Regions from separate parts of the Arthrobacter sp. zg-Y1143 genome, predicted to be linked through region 1. Evidence: riboswitches for the same ligand, from Rfam matches in the RefSeq annotation. Region 1 holds a riboswitch; the other holds the start of a gene.
The links. A riboswitch is a leader RNA that binds a small molecule or an ion and turns the genes downstream of it on or off. The one in region 1 is predicted to bind cyclic di-AMP.

Region 1 (4,409 bases):
TTGGTCACCAGCATGGTGCAGTCCTGGTTGACGCCCAGCTGGGCGTAAGCTGCTGCAGCAATGGTGGCGGCCAGCCCTGAGGGGCTGCCCTGCGGTGCCGGTGCGGCGGCGGTGTTGACCCCTGCCGCCGGAGCTGCGTTGGATGCCGGACGGGCAACCTGCGCAGCACCTGCGGCCGGCATTTCCTGAACCTGGAGAGCGGTCTGCGCCTCTTCCACCACAGGGGCTGCCGGAGCCGGCGCGGGAGTGGTGCCCGCAATGCCTTCGAACTCAAAGTGAAGTACAGCTTCTGCAGACACTTTGTCGAGCTTTGCTGCCGTGAGATCCAGGGTGCTCGTCTGGACATCCCGCAGGGGCTCCGTGCCGGAAGCATTGGCGGCCACACCGGTGGTGAGGACCAAGCCTGAGGCAGCTGCGATAACGGCAGCCTGGCGGCCAACCGTTCCTGCGTTTGCACTGACCGCACCTGCAAGGGCGTTCAGCGTGCTGGTGCGTTCAACCGGCGCCCGGTGGCGGGCGCGCTCAATTGTCGAGGTCATGATTGTTCTCGAAGACCAGGGCTTAGGAGACGCGGACGAAGCTGTAGCCGTGCAGGTCGGAGAGGCTGTGCAGACCGGTGTTCATACCGTTCAGACCGCCGCTGATGACCTGTCCGTTGCCCACGTAGATGGCGACGTGGGTAGCACTGATGACCAGGTCACCGGGAGCGGGGCTGCCAACAACGGTGCCGTACTGGAAGAACTGGCCGGGAGCCAGGTCGCCGACGGACTTGCCGACGGAGCGCAGGGCCTTCTCGACCATGGCGGTGCAATCCTGTGCCACGCCGATCTGGCTGTATGCCGAGGCCACGAGGCCGGCGGCCACATTGCCCGGAGCTACGGCGTCAGCGGCCGGTGCTGCGGGAGTGGAGGATGCGGTCTGTACTGCGCCGTTTGCAACAGGTGCGGCAACACGGGAAGCAGCGGCACGCTGGGTTGCTGCTGCCTGCTGGGTTGCTGCTGCCTGCTGGGCCTGGGCCTCAGCAGCTGCTGCGGCTGCGGCTTCTTCAGCTGCTACCTGTGCGCGGTATTCTTCGCCGGAGATGGAGCTGGGTGCTTCCATGACCGCAAGCTTTACGTCCGCGTCCGCATTAGCCTTGACTGTCCCGGCTACAACATTCAGCGGGGTGGATTCGAGTGCCTGGCGGTCCATGCTGACGGACGCTGCCTGTGCAGGGAGTCCTGCAGCCAGCACGAGGCCGGATGCTGCCACAACGACGGCGGCCTGACGGCCTACCATGCCTGCGTTGCTGCTGACTGCCTTGGAAAGTGCAGTAATCGGGTTGGTCTGAACGGTGGCTGCGCGACGGCGGCCATGAGCGTGTGATGACACAGGTTTGCCTCTCCCAATTGCCTACGAGGTGAGCTGTCGGATTCGGATGGGAGTCACCCGGTTGCCAGGCCTAAAGCCATTTGCAACTTAACCCCAAGGGCTTCTTGCGAAACCCGAAATTGGTTCCCCCGCCTCTGCCATGCGATTCTGCGAACGGACTTCAAACAGTGGCAGAGCTAGGCGATCTGTTCGAAGGTGCCCGATCTTTGGCCAATCGGGCACGAGGACGAGCGTACAGCAACATTTGCGCTATGTCACGTTCCGGTCACGAAATGATATTCGTGCGGTTACAACCAGTTCAGCGGGTCCACTACTTCACCGTTAACCATGACCTCGAAATGCAGGTGGCAACCCGTGGAAGAGCCCGTTGTTCCGCTTGCTCCCACCAGGTTTCCACGCTTGATTTCGCTGCCTACCGACACGGAAATGGCGGATAGGTGGTTATAGGTGGTTTCGACCCCGTTGCCGTGGTCAATGACAACGCGGTTGCCGCCGCCGTAGGGGTGCCAGCCGGCGAAGACCACTTTTCCGGAAGCAGCTGCGTTTACTGCGGTGCCGCAGGTGGCGGCGAAATCCTGGCCGTTATGCATTTCCCCGGTTTCGCCCGTAATGGGGCTGACGCGGTGGCCGAATCCCGATGTCTCCACCAGCGCGGAATCCAGCGGGGTGGACAGCGTGCCCTTAGCGGCCGCGGGGACCGTGTGGGACCCTGCTGCCACGCCGACGGAAGCCAGCTTGGCGTCCGGGTCATAGCTGCTGCTCAACCCGGCGCGGGCAAATCCGATGTTCGCGTTGGCATCCGCGGAAACCGGTGTGTCGGCCGAAACCGGCTGCGGCTGGACGGGATCGTCAGCGGCCGCGGAGGTGGGCAGCGCTGCGGTGAGGATCAGGCCTGATGTGGCGGCGGTGATGGCCACCTTTTGGGCGGCGCCACCCATGGACAGGGTTTTTGTTTCAACCCGCCTGCGCCCGGAGGGCGGGGAGCTGCGCCGGCGGGCGGGCGCAACAGGGGCAGCCGCACGGCGGCGCCCCGAAGCAGCATGCTTCGACAAGTGTTTCCCTCTCTTGGAACGCCTGCGAAGTTAGCTGTCGGATTCGAGTAGAGAAACTCGGCCCTCGGCTCACCGCCGGCACTGCGTGCTTCTATGCACGTTTTGCCGCCGGCCTCCGGAAGGCTTCACCCCAAGGCAGTTCTACTGCCGGAAATTGGGTCCTCCGCCCCTGCCTGACGAGTTTGGTGCTCCGGTCCGTTGGCAGGGCTCGGCGGACAGACCGGATAACGATGGTGTTTCAACGTCGGAATTCACTATAGGGTAAATGTCCCAAAAGTAACCATTCCGTTACCCGGCGTGTGCCACAAAAACGTGTGCGGCCACTTCTGCCGGCAATTCAAGCGCTCCTTCGATGCCGGGGACACGCACGGAAATATAGCCGCCTACGACTTCGGCGGTGATTTCCGCACCGGGGCGCAGCCCGGCTTCATCCAGCTGGGACAGCAGCTCCGGCTCCACCTGGATGGGTTCGGCCAGCCGCAGGAGGGTCAGCTTGGACCCTGTCTCTACGGCAGCCACGGCAGAGACCAGGTCATGCACGCCCTGGTGGAAGACCGGTGCCGGCTCTCCGCCGATGCCCTCGAGGCCTGGAATCGGATTGCCGTAAGGGGATTCCGTGGGATGTCCCAGCAGCTCATACAGCCGGCGCTCCACGCGCTCACTCATCACGTGTTCCCACCGGCAGGCCTCGTCGTGGACGTAGGCCCAGTCCAGGCCGATAACGTCCGAGAGCAGCCGCTCCGCGAGCCGGTGCTTGCGCATCACCTCGGTAGCGCGCCGGCGGCCCAGTTCCGTCAGTTCGAGCCGGCGGGTTCCCGCCACCACCACGAGGCCGTCACGCTCCATCCGGCCAACGGTCTGGGACACGGTGGGGCCTGAGTGCCTCAGCCGCTCGGCAATACGCGCCCGCAGCGCCACAATGTTCTCTTCTTCCAGCTCCAGGATGGTCCTGAGATACATCTCAGTTGTGTCAATGAGATCCGTCATGACGGGCCGCTCCTAGTAGAAGGCAAGAGGACAGCGGCAAAACGCGCTGCCCGGGTCTACGCCAACACGTTAGCCTACCGGCCGGACCCCCCGAAAATTGCGGGCTTCCCGCCACACATCCCTGTGGCGGCGGTCATAAACCGTCCGAAAGAAAGCGGTGCGGCAGAATGGAAATGCAGACGCGCTTTCCTTTCGACACGCTTGGAGCGACACAATGGGTGACACCGCCGCACTGAAGATTCCCGCTGAACTCCTCCCGCAGGACGGCCGCTTTGGTGCCGGGCCGTCCAAAGTACGTCCGGAACAGATGGCGGCGCTGGAACGTGCCGGCACCGGGCTTCTGGGCACCTCCCACCGCCAGGCACCCGTACGGAACCTCGTGGGCAGCATCCGCGAGGGACTGGCCGAGCTGTTCTCCGCTCCGGAGGGCTACGAGGTAGTTCTGGGCGTGGGCGGCTCCACTGCTTTCTGGGACGTCGCCGCTTTCGGCTTGGTTCAGGAGAAGGCCCAGCACCTGTCCTTCGGTGAGTTCGGCTCCAAGTTTGCGGCGGCTACCAATAAAGCGCCGTTCCTCTCGGCGTCGAGCATCATCACGGCTGAACCGGGCACCCGTCCGGAACCGGCGGCTGAAGCGGGGGTGGATGTCTATGCTTGGCCGCAGAACGAAACGTCCACCGGCGTTGCCGCTCCGGTGCGCCGGGTGGACGGTTCCGACGACGGCGCCCTGGTGCTGATCGACGCGACCTCGGCTGCCGGCGGCCTGGACGTGGACCTGGCGCAGTCCGATGTGTACTACTTCGCCCCCCAGAAGAACTTCGCGTCAGACGGCGGCTTGTGGCTGGGCGTGTTCTCCCCCGCTGCGCTGGAACGCTCCGCGCGGATCAATGCCGGAGACCGCTGGATCCCGGATTTCCTCAACCTGCAGACCGCCGTGGACAACTCGCGGCTGAACCAGACCTACAACACGCCGTCGTTGTCCACGCTGGTGACCCTCAACGC
Region 2 (4,409 bases), on a different contig from region 1:
ACGGTGGATGCCAGCACGACGGCGGCCAGCACCCAGTACATTCCGTGGTACCCGGTAACCGGCAGGAGCATGCCCAGCAGCAGCGGCCCCACGCCAATGCCTGCGTCCATGAGGATGAAGAACGTGGAGGTGGCCAGACCGATCCGGTGCGCCGGTGCCATGCTGACGGCGATCGCCTGGGCGCACGGCATCAGGGCGCCGAATCCGAAGCCCAGGAAGATCCCGGCCACGGCCAGCACGGCGTTGTTGGGTGCGTAGGCAAGCAGGGCCAGGCCGGCGGCGAAGGACACCAGAGTCGGGTAAATCACGGCATTGTCGCCGTGGCGGTCCTGGATGCGTCCCACAAAGAGCCGGGACACCAGCACCACCGCGGCATAGACCACAAAGAAGAGGCTGGCACCTAGGACCAGGCCCTCGGACTGGGCGTAGGAGTTCAGGAAGGACAGGACCCCCGCGTAGGCGGCGCCGGCTATGAACATTACGGAGGCAATGGACAAGGCTCCGGGATCAATGATGTCCGTCAGGTGCATCCGCCACTTGTTCTTCTGTTCCTCCGGCGTGGGCGTGCGCTCGGGCAGGCGCAGCACCAGGGACAGGACAAGTGCGACCGCGGCGCAGGCGGTGGTGACCAGGAAGAGGGCGCGGTAGCTCACCGAATCCACCAGCATGACGGCGAGGAACGGCCCGACGGCGGTGGCCAGTGTGGTCGAAATGCCGAAGTAGCCGGTGCCTTCCCCGCGCCGGTTGATCGGGATTAGCCCCATCACGGACGCGGAAAGGCTCGTGCTGGCCGCGCCGAACGCTGCACCGTGGATGATCCGCACGGTAAGCAGCAGGGCCAGGCTGTCCGCCGGGATGTACAGGAGTGCGGCCACAACGAAGACGGCCAGGCTGACAATCAGCAGCCGGCGCCGTCCGACAAAGTCGAGGAACTTGCCCGCGAAAACCCGGGCCAGCAGGGCGCCGATAACAAAGGAACCGGATGCGAAGCCGCCGGCGCTGTCCGAGGCCGTGAATTCCTCAACGGCATACAGGGCCATGCTGGTCATCAGCAGGTAGAACACCATTGAGAGGAACAGATTGGTGATGATCGCCAGCACAAATCCCTTGGTCCATAATTTCTGACCGCTGCCAGCCACTGCGTTCTCCTGTTTTCTCCGATACGCGCCGCCACCGATTGGAAGGCGACCTAACGATCTTACGCGCGGACACGGGCGCCCGGGCTGCTGCGGAAGGAAAAAGCGACGAAGGCCACAGGACTGCGGGGTAGTGGAAAAGCCATCAGGGGCATCAGGAACCACACATGTATCACTTCCCGGGCCCACCGCCACCCGGATGCGGCCCCGCAGCAGCCGGACCGAGACTGAACGGCCCGGAATTTCCGGTGCCAGAGTGACTAAACAGGAGCAAAGTAATTTCCTGCGCCTAGCACACAGCGGCGCCACTCACACCCTCCAGAGAAGCTGATCACTAAATGGTTATCCAACCGTAACCGTCTCGTATGGTTGAACGCATGCCGCTTTCTGATGCGGCTCCCCCGGGCTTGTTACCTAGCTCTGCCGCTGGTCCGGGGTCCACAGAACGCACCACCACGGCAGAGGCGGGGGAACCAATTACGGGTTCCTTGAATCCTTGGGGTTAAGCCAAACCGGATTCAGTCCGGTCGGCCGGGTGACTCCCATCCGCATCCGACAGCTCACCTCGCAGGTATCGGGAGAGGTTATCTACATGTCTTTCAACAAGTCCCAGGGACGCCACCGCGCCGAGACCACCGGCGTATGGTCCACCATCTCACTGGCCACCGCTACCCGCGGACGGACCATCGGCAGCACCGCGGCCGTTGTCGCCGCAGGTTCGGGCCTGATGCTCGGTATGGCCGCACCGGCCTCCGCCGGCGTTGTGGCCAACGACAACTACACACCCACCCAGACCACGGCACCGGCCGCTCCGGCTGCTCCGGTTGCCGCCCCCGTGGTTGAGGCTGCTCCCGTGGCCGCTCCGGCGGCCGCTTCCACCCACACCGTAGTTGCCGGTGACACCCTCGGTGCCATCGCCAGCACCTACGGTACGAGCCTGGAGAACATCCTCTCCCTCAACGGCCTGTCCATGGCCTCCGTCATCTACCCCGGTGACGTTGTGACCTTGTCCGGTGACGGCGCTGCTGCTGCCCCCGAGCTCAGCTACGCTGCCGCGTCCTACTCCACCGAGGCTTACGCCGCTCCGGTCCAGGCCGCTGCCGCCAACACCGGTGTGATCAGCACGCAGGCCACCTCCGTGACTCCGTCTCCGGCCGCTGCACCGGTGGGCGGCACCAACGCCATCATGCTGGCCTCGGCCTACTCGCAGCTGGGCGCAGCCCAGGACTGCACCGTGCTGGTTGAGGTTGCGCTCCGCGCCGCCGGCCACTCCGTAGGCGACCTTGCTCCCGCCCAGCTGGCGGCATACGGCACCCAGGTCTCCACCCCGGAGCCCGGCGACATGGTCTACTACGCCGACGGCGGCATGGGCCTGGCCCACATTGCCATCTACGTAGGCAACGGCGAAGCCATCCACAGCGGCTGGAACGGCAACCAGACCGTAGTCCAGTCCGTCAACGTCGGCTCCGGCCCCGTGTTCTACCGCGCATAAGGCTTCACCGCCCTATCGCACGGCCGGCAGGCGTTAGTCCGCTGACCAAACAAAGCGTCCGTTCCCTTCCCGGGAACGGACGCTCTGTTGTTAAGTGTCCTTGACGTTATCTGCCCCGGCCCTTGTGGAATCCCGCGGACCGGAGCGGGCCGTCAGGGCACAAACCGGTATCCCATGCCGTGTTCGGTCAGCAGGTGGGCGGGACTGGCCGGATCGGCCTCCAGCTTCCGCCGCAGCTGGCCGATGTACAGGCGCAGGTAGCCGGAGTCCGTTGTTCCGGGACCCCACACGTTGTGCAGCAGGGTCTGCTGGGTCACCAGCATCCCGGGATGGGCCAGCAGTTCGGAGAGGAAGCGCCACTCGGTAGGCGTCAGCCGGACGTCGGCGCCGTCCTTGAGGCGGGCGATCCGCCGGGCGGCCAGGTCCACGCGGACCGCGCCGAACGTGATCTCGCTGGGCCCGGCGGCGGCCGGCACCCGGCGGGAAAGGGCACGGATCCGGGCCAGCAGCTCCTCGGTGGAAAACGGCTTGGTCACATAGTCGTCAGCCCCCAGGTCCAGGGCGCGGACTTTGTCTGCCGGGTCCACCCGGCCTGACACCACCAGGATGGGCACCGCACTCCACCCGCGGACCGCTTCAATAACGTCCATCCCGCTGAGTCCGGGCATTCCCAGGTCCAGGACCAGCAGGTCCGGATGCGTGTCCACCGCCTTCCGGATGGCAGCGCTGCCGCTTTCAGCCGTCACTACCTCGTACCCGTACGCGCCCAGGGTGATGCGCAGGGCGCGCAGGATCTGGACGTCGTCGTCCGCTATCAGAATCTTCATCCCGCCACCGCCCGATTGGACCGTCCCGGGATGGAAACCCGTGCTGCAGCCGGCAGCGAGAGGACCATGGTCAGCCCGCCGCCGGGGGTGTCTTCGGTTTCCAGTGTTCCGCCCATTCCTTCCGTAAATCCTTTTGCCAGTGCCAGGCCAAGCCCCAGTCCGGTGGAGTTATCCGTGTCCCCCAGCCGCTGGAAGGGAACAAATATTTCCCCCTTCCGCTGTTCGGGAACACCGGGACCCGAGTCTATGACGCGGATTTCCACCCGGCCGGCAAACTCGCTGACGGACAGCACCGTCTTGCTGCCCTCCGGACTGAAACGCATTGCATTTGCCAGCAGGTTCACCAGCACCCGCTGCAGCAGCACCGGGTCAGCTGTGACGGTGCGCTGGACGGAGGGAATTTCCAGCTCGACTTCGGCGGGGCCCAGTTCCAGCTCCTCCAGTGCCGGCAGCACCGCGTCGGCCACGTCCACCGGTGCCAGGCTCACGCCCACCACCCCGGCCTGGAGCCGGCTGACGTCCAGCAGGCTCGTGACCAGGCCGGACAGCGAGGCAAGGGACTCTTCCGCCGTGGCCAGCAGTTCGTTCCGGTCCTGTTCGGACCAGGTGACGTCTGTAGCGCGCAGGCCCGTGACGGCGGCAGTGGCGGCGGTCAGCGGCCGGCGCAGGTCATGCCCGACGGCGGCCAGCAGGGCCGTGCGAACCTTGTCGGCTTCGGCCAGCGAGCCGAGGCCGCGCGCGGTTTCGGTCAGTTCCCGGTGCTCCAGTGCTGCCTCCAGCTGCGCGGTGATGACCGCCAGCAGCCGGCGGTCTGAGGCAGCCAGTTCGCGGCCCCAGAGGTCCAGGAAGCCGTTCTCCCCTACCGGCAGGCGGGTGAACGCAGGGTCTTCGGGTTCGGCCTTGTCCGGCCAGTCGCCGTCGGAGTACAGATCCGCTCCGTCCACCCGCAGCCGG

Region 2: it holds a riboswitch for cyclic di-AMP, as region 1 does, so the genes downstream of both, QNN98_RS08350 (C40 family peptidase) here and QNN98_RS10990 (M23 family metallopeptidase) in region 1, are expected to answer to the same signal.

The regions. Positions count from the first base shown of each region.
Region 1 is NZ_JASKLW010000009.1:75,245-79,653, reverse strand. It holds gene QNN98_RS11000 (NlpC/P60 family protein) at 1-539, opposite strand, end outside; gene QNN98_RS10995 (NlpC/P60 family protein) at 562-1,371, opposite strand; cyclic di-AMP (ydaO/yuaA leader) riboswitch at 1,375-1,533, opposite strand; gene QNN98_RS10990 (M23 family metallopeptidase) at 1,659-2,423, opposite strand; cyclic di-AMP (ydaO/yuaA leader) riboswitch at 2,427-2,621, opposite strand; gene QNN98_RS10985 (iron-dependent transcriptional repressor DtxR) at 2,712-3,410, opposite strand; gene serC (phosphoserine transaminase) at 3,625-4,409, shown strand, end outside.
Region 2 is NZ_JASKLW010000005.1:375,884-380,292, reverse strand. It holds gene QNN98_RS08355 (MFS transporter) at 1-1,139, opposite strand, end outside; cyclic di-AMP (ydaO/yuaA leader) riboswitch at 1,575-1,724, shown strand; gene QNN98_RS08350 (C40 family peptidase) at 1,729-2,628, shown strand; gene QNN98_RS08345 (response regulator) at 2,781-3,455, opposite strand; gene QNN98_RS08340 (ATP-binding protein) at 3,452-4,409, opposite strand, start outside.